DNA from 2 places in the Romboutsia sp. Marseille-P6047 genome. Region 2 is predicted to be linked to the other one. Evidence: riboswitches for the same ligand, from Rfam matches in the RefSeq annotation. Region 2 holds a riboswitch; the other holds the start of a gene.
The links. A riboswitch is a leader RNA that binds a small molecule or an ion and turns the genes downstream of it on or off. The one in region 2 is predicted to bind thiamine pyrophosphate.
Positions count from the first base shown of each region.

Region 1: another riboswitch for thiamine pyrophosphate. It lies ahead of thiT (energy-coupled thiamine transporter ThiT); the one in region 2 lies ahead of EIH23_RS10455 (MTH1187 family thiamine-binding protein).

Region 1 covers NZ_UWOT01000005.1:98,645-110,001, forward strand. Annotated here, with positions in the region: gene EIH23_RS06780 (D-alanine--D-alanine ligase) at 1-779, shown strand, start outside; gene pdxR (MocR-like pyridoxine biosynthesis transcription factor PdxR) at 798-2,261, shown strand; gene EIH23_RS06790 (hypothetical protein) at 2,378-2,896, shown strand; gene EIH23_RS06795 (carbon starvation CstA family protein) at 3,015-4,748, shown strand; gene thiT (energy-coupled thiamine transporter ThiT) at 4,819-5,454, opposite strand; TPP riboswitch at 5,572-5,667, opposite strand; gene EIH23_RS06805 (ferritin-like domain-containing protein) at 5,845-6,270, shown strand; gene EIH23_RS06810 (DUF4397 domain-containing protein) at 6,353-6,967, opposite strand; gene EIH23_RS06815 (PH domain-containing protein) at 7,050-7,673, opposite strand; gene EIH23_RS06820 (NPCBM/NEW2 domain-containing protein) at 7,777-11,357, opposite strand, start outside.
Region 2 covers NZ_UWOT01000009.1:53,721-65,077, reverse strand. Annotated here, with positions in the region: gene EIH23_RS10495 (hypothetical protein) at 1-413, opposite strand, end outside; gene EIH23_RS10490 (efflux RND transporter permease subunit) at 443-2,542, opposite strand; gene EIH23_RS10485 (metallophosphoesterase) at 2,776-3,648, opposite strand; gene EIH23_RS10480 (TetR/AcrR family transcriptional regulator) at 3,664-4,353, opposite strand; gene EIH23_RS10475 (hypothetical protein) at 4,474-4,656, opposite strand; gene EIH23_RS10470 (ABC transporter ATP-binding protein) at 4,783-5,517, opposite strand; gene EIH23_RS10465 (ABC transporter substrate-binding protein) at 5,486-6,490, opposite strand; gene EIH23_RS10460 (ABC transporter permease) at 6,506-7,270, opposite strand; gene EIH23_RS10455 (MTH1187 family thiamine-binding protein) at 7,236-7,532, opposite strand; TPP riboswitch at 7,623-7,722, opposite strand; gene EIH23_RS10450 (TatD family hydrolase) at 7,765-8,517, opposite strand; gene EIH23_RS10445 (ABC transporter ATP-binding protein) at 8,670-10,367, opposite strand; gene EIH23_RS10440 (antibiotic biosynthesis monooxygenase) at 10,494-10,817, opposite strand; gene EIH23_RS10435 (siderophore ABC transporter substrate-binding protein) at 10,891-11,357, opposite strand, start outside.

The sequences.
Region 1 (11,357 bases), on a different contig from region 2:
AGCTTACAAATGATATTGATTTTGCATTTATTGCACTTCATGGTAAATTTGGCGAAGATGGATGTATACAATCAATATTACACGCAAAAGGTATACCATATTCAGGATGTGGTCCTCTATCAAGTGGGATGTGTATGGATAAAAATATTACTAAAAAGATATTAAAAAATTCAAATATCCCAACTGCTAAATGGTTTGTTACTAATTCATGTGAAAATATAGATTATGATAAAATAGAAAGTTTCAAGTATCCTGTATTTATAAAACCAAATAGTGGTGGTTCTAGCGTTGCAACATTTTGTGTACGTTCAAAGGAAGAGGTAAAGCCTGCTATAGAAAAAGTTTTAGAAGTTGATGAATACGCAATTATAGAAGAATACATTTCAGGTGGAGAATATACATCATTTGTACTTAATAATGAAGTTTACCCTACTATATCAATAAAAGCTAACTCTGAATTCTTTGATTATACTGCAAAATATAATGATAATGGTGCTTTAGAAGAAGTAGTTTATCTAGAAGAAAACTTACAAAATAAAATAAATGAAATTTCACAAATATGCTGGGATATTTTCTATTGCAAAGCCTATGTAAGAATTGATATGATTATACATGATGGAGTTCCTTATGTACTTGAGTTAAACACACTTCCTGGACTTACTAAAGCTAGCTTAATTCCTAAAAGTGCAGCTGCTAAAGGTCTTGGATTTAGTGATTTATTAGATAAAATAATAGAATACTCTTTAACTCCCAGTAAAGTCGCTTCATTAAATTATTAATAAAACTGAGGTGATAAATTGTTATTCTCTAATCTCAATATAGATGACAATGAGCCAATTTATATACAAATAAAAAATCATATAATAGATATGATTTTAAAAGGACTTATACCTGATAATAGTAAGCTCCCTTCTACAAGGGAGCTTAGTCAACTTCTTAAAGTTAGTAGAAACTCTATAGTTTTAGCTTATGAAGAACTAAAATCTGAAGGATATATATATTCAGTTTCTGGCAAAGGAACTTTTGTAAGTTCAAACGTCAATATACCTAAAGGTAATTGGTGTATAAATTGGGACTCGCTTGAAAATAGTTATTCTAAAACTGCAAATAAAATGGACATTATAAAAAATGAAATTCCCTGGAGGTCTGACTTAATATCTTTTAAAAGTATTTCTCCTGATGGTTCTATGTTTGATATAGATGAATTAAAGAAATCTTTTCTAAATAGAATTTCCCTTGAAGGAGATAAACTTCTTAATTATGGATACGCACAAGGTTATAAACCTTTAATAGATTATTTATTAAAATATATGAATAATAAAGGAGTCGATACTTCTAATAAAGATATACTCATAACAAATGGCTTTACAGAAGGATTAGAAATTATGCTATCTTCATTTACATCTCCTGGAGATTATATAATTTGTGAAAACCCAACTCATAATACTACACTTAAAATTATGAGAGCTTTAAATTTAAATCTTATTAATGTTGACATAAATAAAAATGGCTTAGATTTTGACATGCTAAAAAATAAAGTTTCTAAATATAAAGATAAAATTAAATTTGCTTATATAACGCCTTCTTATCATAACCCTACTGGAACTGTTATGTCACCTGAAAGTAGGTATAAATTTTATAATTTAATGAAAGATAATAATATTGCTATTATTGAAGATGGATTTAATGAGGAACTTCTATACTCTAGTTCTCATATATTCCCTATTGCATCTCTTGATAATTTTAGTAATGGAGTTGTTTATATAGGCAGTTTTTCAAAAATTTTATTCCCTGGGCTTAGAATAGGATGGATACTTGCTGATAAAAACATTATTTCAAAACTTGAAAGTGTAAAAAGATGTAAAACTATTCATGTTTCTTTTTTAGATCAAGGTATCCTTTATGATTATTTGCATAATGGCGGTTTTGAAAAATACATAAAAAAAGTCCGTAAGTTTTATGGTGATAAATTTAATTTTGCTTATGAGTGTGCCTTAAAACATATTCCACATGATTATATTCTTGGTGATGGTGGTCTTCATATTTTTGTTAAACTTAAAAATATTAAATCTAGAGATTTATTAAATAAATGTTATGAAAAAGGTGTTATTTTTATGCCTGGGGATATATTCTCTATTAATGATAATGGTGATAATACTTTAAGACTAGGATTTTCTAGATTATCTTTAGATGATATAGAAAAAGGAATAAAAATAATTGGTGAGTGTATAAAAAATATGGAAAATGATTCTAAATCCTAAAAGTTCACTTTGAACTTTTAGGATTTTTTATATCTTTACCTAATTAGGTCTTTTATCTATTTATATATCATAGAGTTTAAATATAATTAAGCTAAACTTTTTAATGGAGGTATACCATGTCATCACTACTAAACACACATGAAGTTGTGTCTAAAATCTTACAAAGTTATAATGTTTATTATGATATCGAAAAATGTACTAATACACATATACCACTTGTAGCTAAGTGTGAATTTCATGTACATAATCAAAAATATGTATTAGTAAAAAAAGCTACCTTATGGGAAGCTGACTCAAATGAATATGTTTATATTTTTGAAGTTGATAATTTAACAAAAGAACTTTTTATAAAGTGTAAGAATTATGCTTATGAAAATGGTATGAGTTTAATTAATCCCAAATCAGGTCATATGTATTCATATATTACGACTTTATTTGTATGCAATTCTTGCGAAGAAGGTGTAGATAAACTTATAAAAAAATGTAAAATATTTAAAAATTTTAAGTTCTCTTTTAATGGTTGGATGGATTTTCGTACTTGTTGCTTAAATATTAGTGATAGTAAAATTTATGGAAATAAGTCTGGAAAAGATACTACTAAGTTTTTTAAAAATTTACTGTCTAAAAATATTTAAGTTGTGTAGTTTACTATTCAATATATTTTTTAAATTATATTTTCAGAATTTTTCTACATTTAAATAGTTATTAAATTTATATAAATAACTATAATTTTTTGTAAAAGGGGGAAAATTTTTGAACGCTTTATTTATTTTATTTTTAGGAATTATAGTTTTATTCGTTGGCTATGTTACTTATGGTAGATGGCTAGCTAAACAGTGGGGAATTGATGAAAAACGTACAACTCCATCTCATGAATTAGAAGATGGCATAGACTACGTTCCTGCAAAAACACCAGTTTTACTTGGTCATCACTTTTCATCTATAGCTGGTGCAGGGCCAATTAATGGACCTATTCAAGCTGCTGTGTTTGGTTGGGTTCCTGTAGTACTTTGGGTTTTAATTGGTGGAATATTCTTTGGTGCTACTCATGATTTTGGTGCTTTATTTGCATCTATTCGTCATAAAGGTCAATCCATTGGTGAAGTTATAGGCCAAAATATAGGTCCTAGGGCTAAAAAACTATTTCTTACATTCTCCTATTTAACACTAATATTAGTTGTTGCTGCATTTGCATCTATAGTTGCAGATACTTTTAAGGCTACATTTACTCAATCTGGTGCTGTTGATTATGTTGCAAGCTCAGCTAATGCTTCTACTGCTATGATATCTCTTTTGTTTATATTATTAGCAATTGCTTTTGGATTTTTAGTTTATAGAAGAAATGCTTCTTTAGGAGTTTCAACTGTTATAGGCATTGTAGCTATAATTATATGTATAGCTTTAGGTCTTAATTTCCATCCTATTTACTTAAGTTCAAATACTTGGATGATTATAGTTGGTATATATATATTAATTGCATCTGTAACTCCAGTTTGGATTTTACTTCAACCCCGTGATTATTTAAGCTCATTTTTATTATACGGTATGATAGCCATTGCTATAGTTGGGATTATAGGATGCCATCCAACATTAGATATACCTGCATTTACTGGTTTTACTGATACTATAGCTCCTACTGGAACTTCTCTTGGGTACTTATTCCCTGCTTTATTTATTACAATTGCTTGTGGTGCTATATCCGGATTTCATTCTTTAGTTGCTTCTGGTACTACTGCAAAACAATTAGATAAAGAAGCAGACGCTCGTCCTATAGCTTATGGTTCTATGTTAATAGAATGTGCTCTAGCATTAATTTCTGTATGCGCAGTAGGATATATATGGAAAGATTATTCAACTGGAACAACAGTTACTCCTACAGTAGTATTCGCATCTGGCATAGCATCTATGTTAAGTAAAATCCCTGGCCTTTCTAATGTTTATAACATAGCATACTCTTTATTAGTTTTAACAGTTTCAGTTTTCTGCCTAACTTCATTAGATACTGCAACTCGTCTTGCTCGTTATATGTTCCAAGAATTTTGGCTTGCCCCTGGTGAAACTAGAGATGATGTTTCAGGATTTAAAAAGACTATAACAAATCCATATGTAGCAACACTTATTACTGTTGTATTAGGTATAAGTCTTGGTCTTACTGGATATGCAAATATATGGGCTTTATTTGGAGCTGCAAATCAACTATTAGCTGCACTTGGTTTGCTTGCTATAGCTACATGGCTTGGTAATATCGGTAGAAACAATAAGATGTTCTTTATACCAATGGTATTTATGCTTGTAGTAACTGTTACTTCTTTAGTGCTTACTATTAAATCTAATGTTCTAGCTATTATGTCTGGCGGTACTGGACTTGGCTGGTGTTATATACGTACTATCCTAGCTTTACTTTTAGTAATTCTTGCTATTATTCTTATGATAGAAGGATTCAATACTATAAAAAAACAATTTAAATCTAAGACTAAACAAGCTTAATTATTAATAAATATATACTAAATTAATAAAAAAATCCAATAGGTTAACTATTGGATTTTTTTATTTATAATTATTTATCATAACTTTCTTCTAAATGTTCTTTTGTTATAGTTTGTATATTTGCCATTCTTTTAATTTTAGATAATGGCATTGTAACTAAAACTATACTACTAAGCAATCCTTCTAATCCTGTACCTGATAAATTGTAAACTATTGAATAAGCAACTGGATTCCATCCTTCCCATGCATAATCTGCAAAATAAATACATCCTGAAAGTATGTGAGAAAGTTGCTTTAAAAGCACAGCTAATATGCATCCTATAAATATATTTCTCTTTTTATTACAATCAAATAGTCCACTAAGTCCAAGTAACATAGTTGGTAATATATAGTCTAGTAAAAATTGAGCTGGATGAATTATATATGCCGAACCTATTAAACCTAGTATTCCTGTAATTAACCCACAAGTCATACCAGTAATAGGCCCATAAAGTAAACCAATCATTAAAATTGGCACTGATGATAATAATTCAATACCTCCTCCTTGTGGATATTGGATTAGTTTTATTTTAGATAAAATAAAGCTACATGCAGCAAATAAAGATACAACTATCATTGTTTTTGTATCTAGCTTAATTTTCTTTATGTTTAATAAATAATAAGCTATAGGTATTAAACATATAATTAACATTATTGTGTTTACCATTCCCTTACCTCCTCAATAAATAAATGAATTATAAATAAAAAAGCTATACCTGATTAGGTATAGCTTCAAAATTCAAAATTATTATAACTCTCTAATTAATTTACTAGATTATTATATTAATATCTACTCTTGCTTTCCTACGCTGGTACTAACCAGATCAGGTAATAAGGGTCGGTATAAACCTCTCAGCCAATGGCACCCCTAGCATTAATTATTTACTTATAATTTAATTGTAATATATTTTTTTATATTGTCAATTATTAATTATATAATTTAGACATATTAAATGAATATATAAAATAGATTTATATTACAAAATTATCATAGAATATTTTCAAACGTGTAAGTTAAAAATATGCTTAGACTATTATTGAAAGGAATATTTTTAACATGGAAAAATTAAATTTTGAAAAAGAAAATCAACTTGGTTTAGTAAAAGATAATGAAGAATTTAAACAAAGCTTACAAGGACAATTTAATAGTGAAACTGCTGAGGTTGGTTTATACTTAGCTATGGCAAGAGTTGCACAAAGACAAGGTTACGCAGAAATAGCTGAGGTACTTAAAGTCATAGCTTGGGAAGAAGCTGAACATGCTGCTCAATATGCTGAACTTCTTGGTAAAGTTTCAGATTGTACTAAAACTAATATATCAAACATGATTAAAGGTGAAGTTGGTTCTAATAAATATAAATCAGAGCTTGCTCAAAAAGCTAAGAATTCAGATCTTGAAGAACTATATACATTTATAGATCATGCTGCTAGAGATGAAGCTAGACATGCTAGTATGTTAAAAGGTATGTTAGATAGATTATAAAACTTATAAAAAATTTATAAGTTTTATATATATGAAAAGGCATTTCTATATAAATAGAAATGCCTTTTTTATACTAATAAATTTATTGCATCAACATATACGTGCATCCATCCAAAGACTGAACTAAAGTTAAATTCGGTACATCTCCTAAAACATACAATGAGTAAACCTTTCTATCTTTTAAATTTACATTGCTACTTAAAACTATATTATCAGTATTAGCTACCTTAACTTCTATCCTATATTCCCCATAATTAACATATATATAATCTGTAGCTTCTCTAAATTCCACGTCACTAAACATTTCATTTCCATTTACATATATATCAACTTCTGGTGCATTTGGTGATAAATGTATAGCCCTTACTCTTGATTTTCCATCTTGAAGGTTTCTTGGATTTGATTCTATATATGGAACTAATGTTAGATTATTTAAGTTACCTGTTGCTGCTACAGTTATCATACTGCCACCCGGTACATCTACATTTTGACTAATTACTGGATTTTCTTCTGTTCCCGCAATATAAACATTGATAGTATAACTTCCTTGTGGCACTGGTATATATGATGAGAATTGTTCAAATGTTAAATTGCTAAATAATATCATATCTCCTGCATATACATCTACAGCTGGTGCATTTGGTGCCGCATGTAATACTCTTATATATGATGTATTCATGTCTAATCTTATTTTCATGATGTTACTTCCTATATATCTTTATATATATTATGATTGCAACATCTATTTGTGATAATTTGCATATAATGCACTTAATTTATTAGTTATTTATATATTTTTCAAAAACATATCCAAAGTCTTTGTTATTATAAGTATCCTTAACATTTTGCATCCAATTAAAATTAAATCTTGTTACTTCTTCAATCATTGTAGCTATATTTCCATCTATATGAGCTCTTTTTATAGATTCATTAGCCATGTTTAAACTATTCATACCATATTCATATGATTGATTATTTCTATTTTGAACTGTTCCAATTTCAAATAAAGCTTTATACAAATCTTTTAATTGCTCTATTTGTTTTTTATCTACATCTATACTAAAGTGTTCACTTCCAAAACTAAATTTTATTTCAACATCTAAGTCTACTGTTCCAGCTGTTTCTAAAGTTACTGAGTGCACATTTTCACTTCTAAACTCATGTCTTTTTACTACTCTTTTTTTGCTTACTGCAGATGCTCCATCTACATGAATTAGTCCTCTATTTGTAAATACATACTCATCTGACTTTGATTTTATAACGAAGTATATCTTTTCTCCATCTTCGTTCATTATATAATCATCACCATCAACTTTGTTAAAATCCTTTGGATCTATTATCTTACCTATATCAGATAAGCCTAATGTATCTGCTGCCATTTTTCCAAATATATTCCCTGCCATAACATCCTCCTAATTCATTTTTATTTATTAATTATTATAACAAATATATATAAAAAATAAAATTGCTGAAAATTTATATTCCAGCAATTTTATTCTTAAATATTTACTTTAATTCATCTATTAAGTAGTTCATTAAGAAAGTAAATGATTCTACATCTATATCACTTGCATTTACATCATTATAAATTACTTTTGCATCTACCAAAGCATCTTGTAAATTTTTCCACCTAATAGAATTATAATTAACATTTTCTATAGACTCTGCTTTTTCTATAGCTTTATTAAGAGCTATTTTATTTTCTCTAGCAACTAAGTTTTTAGATGATTCTAATATTCTATTGCACATAGAATCTATTTCTTCTTGTGTAGATTGATTTTCTTCTATCATATTTCTAGCTTCATTAATTAAATTCTTATGACTTTCCATTACATCTTTATAATAATTTAACTCATTATATTCATTATTATTTTCTATAGCATCTATAAGATCATTCCAATTTATTAATGAAACTAAATTATCATAAGCTTCTTTTAAAGTGTTATATAATTCATCTATCTCTACTTGATTATAACCATCATTTAATGAATTTTCTACTACAGCTAATGTATCTTTTACTACCTTATAACTTTCTATTGTATAATTAGCCTCATTTATACTATTTACATTTTCAATTAATTCATCAAGGTTTACTCTATTTACTTCTACACTTTCTGAATTTGCAAAATGAAGCTTCGCATCTGCAAAGTTAGCATGGTCTGATCCATTCCCATTTTTTCCATCAGTTACTACAAGTTTTAATTCTTTAGCATCCTTAAGATTTATTTCAACATATTTTTGAGCATCTCTTGAGCTCATTAATCCACTATCGTATACTTTTTCATTATCTAAGTAAATTTCAAATGTTACTGAACCAACACTTCCATACATTGTTCTATCTACTCCAACAAAACTAGTGAAATATCCATAATCATCATTAGTTAAATCATATTTTATAGTAGATGTAGAATGAGTACCAATTCCTTTTTCATAAGAAACCTCTCTTCCACTTTCATCAGTAAGCCTTAAGGCATTTCCACTTACTGCCTTATCTTTTTTAATTGTATTCCAACCTATTTGAGCTGATGTCCAGTCTATATCACTTATATATGTAGTATCATTCATATCTACTACTTTTATATATCTAGTTTTTATAGTTGTATTTCCATCTGAATCTGTAACTGTGAAAGTTTGTTCGTATTTACCAGCTTTATTGAAGTTAACATTATCTTCTACTACTACTTTATTAGTTAAGTCTCCATCTTCTGCATCAGTTGCACTGTATTCACTATCTAAGCTTACTTCTACACCAAGCTTTGTAGTTATCCCCTCACTAGCTATATCTATCGTAGGTTTAGAATTTGTTATTAAGAATTTTGCATCTGCAAAGTTAGCGTGGTCTGATGTATTTCCATTACCACCATTATTAGCTACTAACTTTAACTCACTAACTCCATCTAATTTTATTCTAGCTAGTTTAGCATTATCGCTCCATTTCATTAAACCACTATCGAATACTTTTTCTCCATCAGCAAATATTTGGAATATTACACTTGAGTTATTTTGTTGTGATATATTTCTATCAATACCTACAAGTGTTTCAAAGTATTCATATCCTTTACCTTCTACATTATAAATTATTGTAGAATTAGCATGTGTTCCTATTCCTTTTTCAAATTCTTTAGTTTGTCCATCAATACCAACTTTTATAGTTCCATTAGAACTTGATTTATCTTTTCTTACACTTTGCCAATCAGTTGTTGCAGATTGCCAATCTGTATTACTAGCATAAACTACATCACTATACACTACTATGTTTTTACTAACAGTCGTAGTATTATTATCACTATCCGTTACTGTATATTCAATAATGTATCTTCCAGTTTTATTAGTTGTAAAGCCATTAGAATTAATATTTATAGCTTTTGTTAACTCTCCATCTTCAATATCACTAGCAGTTACACCTTCTGTTAAATCATACTCTTGTCCTAATTTTACAATATCAGAAGTCTTAGATATATCTATACTTGGTTTCATATTGTTATTACTTAATTTTGGATTAATTATTACACCATAGTCTGATGTATTTCCATTTCCACCATTATTAACTTGTATTTCTAATTTACTAATACCACTTACTGGTACACTTATATAAACCATATTATCACTATACTTTAAGACTCTTGTAGTTGCTACTGTTTGTTCATCTGCTACAACTTTAAATGTTATACTTGAATTATCTTGTGCTGCTATTGTTCCGTCAACACCTACAAGTGCTTCAAATGTATCATAATTTTTTCCTTCTAAATTATAAACAACCTTACCATTTGCATGTATTCCTATCCCTTTATCAAATGCTTTTATTTCTCCATTTACTCTACCTTTTAGATTGCTATTTCTTCTTGGTGTTCCATGCTGAGTTTCTACACTTTCCCAATCACTATCAGATAAATAATCAAATGAGCTTACTACTTCTATATCAACAGTTTTAGAAAGTTCTACTTCATTATCTACTAAAGTATACTTAACTTGATAATTACCTTTTTTACTTGTATTAACATTACTTTCTATTATTATATTAGAGCTTATATCCTCACCCTTATAATTTAATGCCTTTGCAAAATCTTCTGCATTAAATTGGCTATTTAAGCTAACCATCATATTATCTTGTTGTACACTTAATATTGGTGAAAATGCTTTTACACTTACACCTTTTGCTGTTGATAAATCTTTTGCATATGCAACTACTTCATATATTGTATTTTCATTTACATCAACACTTTTAACTACAAAGTTATTACCTCTTGTAAATCCTATAACTTCATTGTCTTTTAAAATTTCATATCCTAGTAAATCATCACTATTTTCACTATCTATAGTAAATGATAAAGTATTAGTTGCATTTTCTTCATTTAATTTAGAACTTACTTCTATTTTTAAATTTTCATCGAATCCATTTCCTTTATAGTCATAAGCACCGCCATGTAAATACTCTATCTTTTTATCAAGTTTTGGTAAATTGGCTACAACTTCTCTCATTTGATCTGTAACTGTTATATAATTCCAACCCTCAAAGAAATCAAGTAAATTTACATTTAATGCTAATGAATATGCCACAGCTAATCTTTGTTGGTCTGAACCTTTTACCGAAGATATTTGTGAAGTATTATGTCTTACATATGTAGACATTTTTGCATAAGCATCATATCCATAAGCTATATTTATTTGAGATAATACATCTAGTCTTTCAAAATAATGCATAGCAAACTCTTGTCCATTAAATCTCTTCATAATTTCATTCCAGTTAGCTCTATCTCCACCTAAACCTTTAATCCTTCTAAATTCTTGTGCATAAAGGTTATTAGTTACTTCTCCATCGACAACATATTTTGTATTGAATATATGTCCAAACTCATGAGTATAACACCAGTTGTCATTATCTCTATGAGTTATAGGTAATACTATTTGCTTAAAGAATCCACCGTTTCTTTCTATATTACTTGAACCTAGATAACCAGTGTATCCATGGTCTGCAAATCCTAATGGTACATTTTGGAATACCCTAGCTATAAATTTATTAGGGAAGTAACTATCTTTTTCTTCTTTTGCATCTTTTTCAAAGCCTTGGAATGTTTGGAACATATCAT
Region 2 (11,357 bases):
CCTGATTTATTAATAATTTCACTTGGTTCTACTTTTTTACCATTCAATTCATACTTTATCCCTATATTAATCGGTATTGATTTTGTACTATTACCACTATAATATAAATCATCTCCATCTATATTCCATGTAACATCATTACCATTTATAGTTGGCTCTTCATCACCTTTTAAATTTTTTATATTTGTAAGATCACTTATATCTTTTATTTCCCCTAACTTAGAATTACTTTTTATCCATGTTGATACTATATTTTCTTTTATATTTCCATTTTCATCTAATATGGAATATACTGTTTCATCTTTTTTTATATCACTATTATTGGCAAATACTAAAGTTCCATTACTTGCAACTATTGCTGCAGTTATTAAAGTTGCTGACTTTACTTTCATAGTTTTATTTTTTCTATTCATATCTTATCCCCCCGAAAATTTATAAAAGTTTAATCTTGAACTGTAGATAATTCTTGTTTCTTCTTATCTTCTAAGAATCCTTTGCTAGTCTTTAGTATAATTTTTTCAAATATTATAAGTATTGCTGGTAAAAAGAATATAATTACAAACATACTTATAATAGCACCTCTTGCCATTAATGCACATAATGAGCCTATAAGCTCTAATTTAGATATAACGCCAACACCAATTGTAGCTCCAAAGAAAGATAATGCACTTGTAACTATTGATCTTCCACAGCTTTGTATTGAGTTTTTCATAGCTGTGAATTTATCATATCCGTTAATTAGCTCTTCTTGGAATCTAGATGTAAGCAATATTGCATAGTCAACAGTAGCCCCAAGCTGTATTGTCCCAAGAACTATTGATGCTATAAAGGGTTCTACTGTACCTGTATAATACGGTATTCCTAAGTTTGCAAAAATAGCTGTCTCTATTGCTAATACTAGTATTACTGGTAATGATATTGACTTAAATATAATAGCTATAATTAAAAATATTGCTATTATAGATACTGCACTTACTTTTTTAAAGTCTGTATCTGCTATTTGTATTAAATCTTCAGTCAGTGGAGCTTCTCCACCAATTAAAGCATTTTTATCATATTTATGAACAATCTTATTCATTTCTTTTAACTGTTCTGAGCATTCTGGAGATGCAGCTTTGTATTCTGAGTTAACTATAATCTCCTCGTATCCATTAGAAATTAATTGATCTAAAATCTCACTTGGTAGTATATCTTCATATACCCCCGGTCCTAAGTATTTTTCTAATGCTAATACTAAATTTACTCCATCTAAATCTTCAATTTCTTTTACCATATTTGACTTTTCATAAGAACTCATCGACTTATCTATTAGGATTATATCTGTACTATTCATATTGTAATCTGTTCTCAATTTATTAGTTGCTACTATTGAGTCTAAGTTATCTGGTAAACTTTCATCTAAATTATAATAAACTTCTGCTTTTTGATTCCCTATAAAGGCAGGTATAAATACAATTACTAATAAAATAGCAAGTTTTTTATAATTTTTAACTATAAAATTTGATGTTTTTTCAAATGTAGGTAATAAACTTTTATGTTTATATTTATGAATTAATTTATCGAATGTAAGTATAAATGCAGGTAATATGGTTATTGTACATATAACGCCTATAATAACACCTTTTGCCATTACTAATCCTATATCCTTACCTAGAGTTAAATCCATTGCACATAGAGCTAAAAAACCTGCTACGGTAGTTATTGAACTACCAAATACTGATTTAGCTGTATTTACAATTGCTTTTGACATTGCATCGATTCTATCGTCTGTTAATTCTAATTCCTCATCGTATCTATGTAAAAGAAATATAGAATAATCCATAGTTACTCCAAGCTGTAGTATTGCAGTTAATGCTTTTGTTATGTATGAAATTTCTCCAAATATTATATTTGTACCAAAATTATATATTATTGCTAAAGCAATACTTCCAATGAATATAAATGGTGTTATATAAGACTCTAATGCAAAACATAATATTATTGTAGTTACTATTCCTGCTAATATAACATACATCGGCATCTCTTGTTCTGATATATCTTTAGTATCCTTAACTATTCCTGCCATACCGCTTAAAAATGTCTGTTTACCTGCTATACGTCTTATATCATCTATAGCATTCATAGTTTTTGTACTGGCTGAACCATCTTCAAAATTAATAACCATCATAGTAGACTTATCACCATTGTATAAAAAATTAACCATATCTTTGGGTATAATTTCCTTAGGTACTGATAAGTCCATAAAATCATCTATCCATAATACACTATTTACACCATCAACTTTTGAAACTTTTTCTTTTAATTTTGCAACGTCTTTATCTTCCATACCTTCTACAATAAGCATAGATAGTGACCCTGATCCAAAATCTTCTTTTAATATTTTTTCAGCTTTTATAGTTGAACTACTATCTGGCAAGTAACTTAATATATCATAGTTTATATTTGTTTTTATATATCCAAATAATGATGGAATTAATAAAATTAAAGCTATGAATATTATAAGTTTTCTATGACTAGCTATCTGTTTTGCTAACCTGTACATATTTCTCCCTCCTATTTTAGGCATGCCTAAGTAATTTATAAATACATTGTATTTCACCCCTAACTTAATGTCATTATACAAATTTAATAAAATGTATTCTATAATAAAGTAAAGCGATGAATTCTATCTTAATTCATCGCTTTACTATTCTATATATACTCACCATTATATCCTTTTATTATCAATTTCTATTTTCAAATTTTATTATTTAATTTTATTATTTAATAAACTTTTTATTCTTTACTCTTAAGTATTATTTTGACTAACTCTGGTCTACAGTTTACTCTAACTAACACTTTTGAACCTCCTAGTCCTTTAGTTAATACCATTTCTGAATTATTATACTCATATTTCCCTAAGTCATACTTAGGAAAAAATTCTCTATTTGGAGATAGCAATCCACCTAAAAAAGGCAACCTTATTATTCCTCCATGGACATGCCCAGCTAGAATTAAATCTGCACCCCATTTTGCGTATTCATTAAAATAAAAAGGAGTATGAGCTAATAATATATTATACTTACCTTTATTTATAGGTCCTAGTAATTTTTCAACATATTTTTTATCTATATTAATATTATCTTTTTTCTCAAATAAGTATCTATAACAACTTAGTGGAACTACTAATCCATATAAATTTATGCTACTATTTCCACGATTTATCTCAATATGTTCATTATTTAAATTTATAATATTTTTCTTACCTAATTCACTAAAATACTCTTTATACTTATCTCTATACCTCTTTATTAAAGCCTTTTGTTCATGATTTCCTATTATATGATATACTTTATACTTCTTAGATAGATCATCTATTAAATTAAGAGCAACATTAAAATTTGATTTTTCTCCATCTACTAAATCTCCTGTTATTACTATGATATCTGGACACAATTCGTCTACATATTGTAACAGCTTACAATTATTCTCTCCAAATTTCATATTATGTAAATCACTAATTTGAACTATATTAAAGTTATCAAACTCCCTTGGAATTTTTTCATTTTCTATAAAATATTCCACTTTCTCTAATGATTTATTCTCAAATCTAAAAAAAGTGTATCCTCCTAATAGAAGGGAGCTTCCTATTAGTAATTCTTTAATCATACTTTTACCTCTCTTTTACTGTATATATTTAGACCAAAATGTTTTTATTTCACTTATACTTTTGATATTATCTAGGTCTAAATTATTGATTATTTTTATAGCTTCTTCTATTATATTATTAATTTTATTATAATCAATGTTAAGTAGTAATAATCTAGTCATTATTGTACTATTTACTATATCATCTAAAGTTAAACTACAATCTTTCTCATAATACCTATTTAGAAGTTCACTTTCTCCTGCACATCCAATAGTCATACTTAAGTATATATCTTCTTCATCAAATTCAAATTCTTTATTTAATCCTTTTTTATTAAATAAGTCTATCAATATACTCACATATTCTTTTCTTATTACGTCTACCTTAGATGCTTCTATATATATTCTAAATAATGAATGTGAACTTACTATTATATATGTATATAAATACTGACTAACTGCATATCTAACCATAGTATTACTGCCAATATCATTATTATTATTTATATACTCATATATTTTTTCTAAAAAATCTCTGTATATAAAAAGTAGTATATCTTCTTTCTTTTTAAAATAATAGTATAGATGTCCTCTTCCTATTCCACAATCATCTGCTATCTTTCTAACTGTAGTCTTATTATACCCTTGAGTTAAAAATAATTCAGATGATTTTTCTATTATTTTCTTTCTTAAATCTATTGTATTTTCTATATTATTTATATTCATTTAAATTTCTCCTTATTTAAAGTACTTGTTTAATTCCATTATAGTACTTCAATTATATAATAAAAATACTTTTATAAAAAAATAAGAAGTAGCTATATTGCCACTTCTTATTTAGGTTGATTAATCATCTTTTTTCACTTTGTGATATAGTTTTTCACTCTTAGTTTTATTAGTGCCGCAATTTCTTGCCCCTATTTTTTCGCCATCTTTTACTCCGATTTCAGAGCCATGCTCGAAATACATTTTTCTTAATTCTGCATTAGATTTTGGTCTGTCTTTCATTCTATTTTTATTATTGTCCATAAATGCCTCCTGAAACTTTGAATGATATTGACAAGTATAATTTATCCATTTTTACACTTTAATATTCTCACATTACTCTTTTAATAAAAATAGCTTAGATATACAACTATATATCTAAGCTATTTTCTAAAGTAAATTCAATATATCTTTTTTTAATTTTATATAATCATCACTGCCAAACTTATATTTATTTTTATTATTTAATATAAATTCAGCTTTAATACTTGCTGGCTTTTCAGAAATAACGTATATCCTATCAGATAAAGTGATTGCTTCTTCTATATCATGAGTTATAAGCATAATTGTTGAGTTAAACTTTTTTCTAACATTAAGTAGCCACTTTTGCATATTCGACTTAGTTATAGAATCAAGTGCTCCAAACGGTTCATCTAACAACATTAAATCTTTACTATTTATAAAAGTTCTTAAAAAGTTAGCCCTTTGCTTCATTCCACCAGATAATTCACTGGGAAACTTAAACTCATACCCTTCTAAACCAAATTCTTTAAAATAAGGTTTCACTATATTTCTGGCCTGACCTTTTTTATTCTTATTAATAATTAAGGGAATAGATACATTGTCAATAATGTTCTTATATGGCAATAATAAATCCTTTTGTTGCATATAACTTATTTTACCATCTATGTGCATATCTCCACTATCCATTTTAGTAATACCTGTTATTATATTAAATATTGTACTTTTACCACTTCCACTTGGACCTAATAAAGTAATCAATTCCCCTTCTTTTATATCTATGCTTATATTTTTTAATATTAATAAATTATCATAACTCTTACTTACATTTTTTAATATTAGCTTTGCTTTGTTATTCTGGTAAGAATTCATTGGTATATGCATCACTTGCTTTCAAATCCTTTTCTATTAAATTGTACTCTCTTAAAAATTCTGTGTAATTATTCCATACACTATCCTTCATTTCTCCCCATCTACTTGCATCACTTATATATTCATTTGCTAAGAATTTTTGACTTTCTATAGCTAAGGTTTCATCTATTTCAGATGCATGCTTTACTAAGATTTTTGCTGATTCTTCTGGATTTTCTACAGCATAATTATATCCTTTTGATGTAGCATTTAAAAACTTTTTAGCTAGTTCTGGATTTTCACTTAATATAGTTTCATTAGATATTATAACTGGAGTATAATAATCTAATCTTTCATCTAAATCTCTTAATGATATATAATTTAAATCTATACCTTTTTGCTTAGCTTCTATTGCTGTCCAACCTTCAAATATCCACATCATATCTACACTGTTATTTACTGCTGTAAAGAAATCATCTTCTCCAACATCTAAAACTTTTAGTTTAGAAAAGTCTACATTTTCTTTTTTCATAACAGCATCAAGTATTGCATCTTCTGATGGAGATCCCCATCCTCCATAAGTTTTTCCTTCAAAGTCTTTTGGTGAAGTTATATTTTTACTCTTTAAAGATGCAAACCCTGATGTATTATGTTGTATAACTGTTGCTATTGCTTTTATTGGTAATGGATCTTTACTTGTCTTAGCATAAGTAACTTCTTCTTGATAACTAATCCCAAAATCCGCTTTTCCAGTTGCAACTAAAGTAGCTGATCCACCATCAGATGGTTGAACTATTTTTACATTTAATCCTTCGTCTTTAAAGTAACCTTTTTCCAACGCTACATATAATCCAGTATGATTAGTATTAGGTGTCCAGTCTAAGACCATCGTAACATCTTGTAATTCATTTTCACTTTTTGCTTCTTTATTTTTTGTACAACCTGAAAGTACTCCTAAACTTAATGTACTAATTAAAGCTAGTGACATCATTCTTTTTAATTTCATCTTATCTCCTCCTGATTATTTATGTCTTATTATTACTTTTCTTAATATATCTACTATTCCCACGAATATTAAACTAAGTATTACAACTATAATTGTTGATGCGAATACCTTATCAAGTGCATATGCACTTTTTGACCTTACCATGTATACTCCTAAACCTTCTGTTCCTCCAAGCCACTCTGCAACAGTTGCTGATACAACCATGTATGTTGCTGATATTTTCACTCCTGAAAATAATTTATCTAAAGACATTGGAAGTTTTAAATGAATAAAAGTTTTTAATTTTGTACTTTTCATAGTTTCAAATAGATTTAGATAATCTTTATCTATATTTTCTAATCCATCTACAAAGTTTATAAGTATTGGAAAGAAACAAGTTAAATTGACCATTAATATTTTAGGTAAAGTATCAAATCCAAACCAGATTATTAAAAGTGGTGCAATGGTTATAGTTGGAATAGTTTGGGAAACTAATAATATAGGGTATAAGCATTTTCTTATTATACTTACAAAGTCCATAATTACTCCTAAAAACATTGCACTAACTAAAGCCAAAATGAAACCACATATAGATTCATATAAAGTAACTTTTATATTAGCAAATAAAACTTGATAGTCATTAATAAATACGTTAATAATATCTATTGGCGTTGGCAGTATGTATTGAGGTATCTCTTTGTATTCAACAACTAATTGCCAAATAATTAATATTGTTATAAATGTTAATATTGGGTAGATATAATTTTTACTTTTGTCTATGATTTTTAAGCTTGTCTTCAATTGTTATTCCTCCTGCTTTCTCGTCTATCCTAACAGTAGTTATAACTCTTTCGCACCCAAGTTCAAAAGGTAACTTATGTACCTTTTGAATTATTTTAAAGATGTCTTCAAAATCTCCCTCTATAGTTGTACTATTTGCACCAACTTCATATTTTAATCCACTTTCTTCTATGCATTCTATACATGCATCTACAACCTTATACATTTCTTCTTCTCCTCTATAAGGTCTTAAAGGTACTACTGCTATATCTGCTATTACCATTTTATTTCCTCCTTTTAATTTTTAATAAAAAAAGTCCTATCATTAAGATAAGACTTTTTATAATAAAATATAATAATTTATATTATTAATCACTATAATTAACATCCTACCTACGTTGGCATTACCCAAATCAGGTTAAGGGTCGAGATTTTAATCTCCTCTCAGCAAATTAGCTCCCCTGTATGTATTTTTTATTTTCTATATTAATTGTATCATTCTTTAATAACTTGCGCTACTTTTTGTTAAAATTTGTTATTTCTTTTAGTATTTTGCTACAGTGCTCTTTAAATTCTTCAACTTCAACATTTTTAATATCACTTATTTTTTTATATACTTTCTTTATTTCATCTGGCATTCCATAAATATTATTTACCCACTGTAATGCAGTTGGTCCATCAGTTTCTGCTAATAATTGGTTTATTGGAATTTTCTTTATTATCTCATTAGTTTTATCGCTGTACCCTAAATCAACACTTCCAGTAAACAAACACTTTATATCTATTAACTTTTCTAAAGTTTTTTCTTCTCCTGAGTACCAATGTATTATAGTTTGTTCTGACACATCATACTTTTTTATATAATCTAATACTAATTCCTCTGCCCCCTTAGTGTGTACATTTATATATTTATTATATTTTTTAGCAGTTTGTAAAAAATACTCAAATACCTCAATTTGATTTAAATAAGTTTCTTTTTCTTCTACCCAATAAAAATCAAGGCCTATTTCTCCGATCAAAGGGGCATATTTTATATAATTTTCTATTTTATCAAAATTAAATTTATTATTTTTAACTTTACTAGGATGTATACCAAATATAGGTATTATATAATCACTTTTATTTGAGTATCCAATATTTTCTATATAACTTTTTTCATCCATTGCACAAGCTATAGTTATTATTTTTTCTTTATTTATAATATTTATTACTTCATTGACTTTATCCTTACTATAAAAATCTATATGATTATGGAAATCTATATACATCTAGCACCTCCTTTATTTTTATGATATATCTTTAGTCTAAATCAATATTCCTAAACTTTATATTATTTTTTAACAAAAGTCTATCCTAATTTAAATATATTTTTAAGTCTTTCAAATAATAAAGCTAGCAAATTTTGCTAGCTTTATTATAATTATCTATGAAGTTTACTATAAACTCCACCTTTATTTATTAATTCTTCATGAGTTCCTCTTTCTGCAATTCCATTATTAGTTAAAACAACAATTTCATCAGCATTTCTTACAGTAGATAATCTATGAGCTACTACTAAATTAGTTCTATCTTTACTTAACTCTTCTAAAGATGCTTGAATTTCTCTTTCAGTAACATTATCAAGAGCTGAAGTTGCTTCATCAAGTATAATTATTGGTGGATTCTTTAAGAATATCCTTGATATAGAAATTCTTTGCTTTTGCCCTCCAGATAATTTAACACCTCTTTCTCCTATATAAGTATCGTATCCTTCTGGTAGACTTTCAATAAACTCATGTATTCTAGCTTTTTTTGCAGCTTCTATAATCTCATCCTCATTGGCCTCTGGCTTAGCACAAATAATATTATCTTTTATAGTTCCCGTAAATAAAAATACATCTTGCTGAACTACTCCAATATTTTTTCTTAATGATTTTAAACTTACATCTTTAACACTTATTCCATCTATTTTTATATCACCTTGTTCAAATTCATAAAATCTTGGTATTAAACTACATAAAGTAGTTTTTCCTCCACCTGATGGTCCAACTAGTGCTACGGTTTTTCCCGCTTCTATATTTAAATTTAATCCTTTTAATACTTCTTTTTTATCTTCATAAGTAAAAGATATATTTTCAATGTTTATATCTCCTTTTACATCTTTTAACTCTATAGGATTTTCAGCTTCTTTTTCTGTTTCTTCATTAACAATTTCCATAAATCTTTCAAATCCTGTCATACCACTTTGATATTGTTCTGTAAAGTTAATAAGCTTTTTTATCGGTTCAATAAACATCTTTACATATAATAAATATGCTGTAAAATCTCCAAGAGTTATCTTTCCTATATAAGCGAAATATCCTCCTGCTATTAATGCTATAAGTTCAAGTATATCCATAAATAAGTTCATTCCTGAGAAATAATCTGCCATAACTTTATAAGCAGACTCTCTAGCAATCTTAAATATACTATTACTATTGTTGAATTTCTTTAATTCTTCTTTCTCATTACAAAAAGACTTAGTAACTTTCATCCCTGCTATACTATTTTCTAAAGTAGCATTAACATCCCCAGTCTTTACTCTTGTTTCCATAAATGCTTTATTCATTCTTTTTCTCTGTGCAATTGCGAACCACACTAATAGTGGTAGTATTGCAAATATAATAATAGTTAACCCTACATTTATATTTAAAAGTATAAAGAAAGAACCAATAAGCATAACTCCTGATATAAATAAATCTTCTGGTCCATGATGGGCTAGCTCTGATACTTCCATTAAGTCATTAATTATTCTAGACATAGTAACACCTGTCTTATTATTATCAAAATAAGAATTAGGTAACTTTTGTAAGTGAGTAAATACATAATTTCTCATATCCCCTTGCATTCTAACTCCAACCACATGCCCCCAGTATTGCATAAAATGATTTAATATTGCCTTGAAAATAAATATAACTGCAAGTATTATACCAAATATAATTAACATTCTTAAATCTTTATTGGGTACAACATCATTCATAATATCTCTAGTTATCATTGGATAAACTAAATTACATGCTGAAAATAAAAATGCAGCTAAAAGATCTAAGAAAAAAAGCTTCTTGTATGGTTCATAATATTTTATAAAATCTTTTATCATACTAACTCCTCCTATCTATGATTATATATTTTTGTTATAAAATTAGTATATCATATACTTATTACCCAACTAAAATAAATCTACACAATATAAAAGAGATGACTCCTAATAATCATCTCTTTTTAATTACATATTTATATGCTTAACATCATACATATCTACACTTACATTTATTATAAAGTCTGGCTTTTCACCTTTGTTTTTATGACCCTCTTTATGAGCATCGCTAAGTTTAAAGTTTTTATGATCTTCTTGACTTTCCCATCTAAACATAACTATTACTTCTTCATGTTCTTCTTTTCTTAACTTTTGCATTATTGTAACATCAATAAGTCCTTGAGGTTTTTTTCTTTCATTTGTATCATCTTCATTTCTGGGTCTTGAAAATTTATTAATTATGTTTTCTGCATAACCCTTTTTTACTGTAAATTTTTTAGTTTCTATAAACATACTATATCTCCCATTTTTATAAATAAAGTCAGTTTTAAGTTTAAACTTAAAACTGACTTTTTAAGTAATTTTATTATTTTATATTATTTGCTATATCATCTATCATTATATTTATAGAGTTAAGACCACCATCATTTATATACCAAGTATATGCATCTAAATATATTATTTTTCCGTTTTTATATGCATCAGTAGACTTAACTATGTCATTATCTAATACTGTTTCAGCTGTTGACTCTCCTCCTGTAGCAGCTCCTCTATCTAAAACTACTAAGTATTCTGGATTTTGTTCAGCTAAGTATTCAAATGTAACTGTTTGACCATGAGTTGAATCTTCTATCGTTTCATCTGCTGTTTTGAATCCAAGACCTTGATATAATAAAGCATATCTTGAGTTTTCACTATAAACACTTAAGTTTCCTTCATTCACCATAACAGTTAATGCTTCTTTACCATTAACTAATTCTTTAACTTCATTTAATCTTTCTTTTACTTTTGCTAATTCTTCTGAAGCTTTATCTTCCACCTCAAATAATTCAG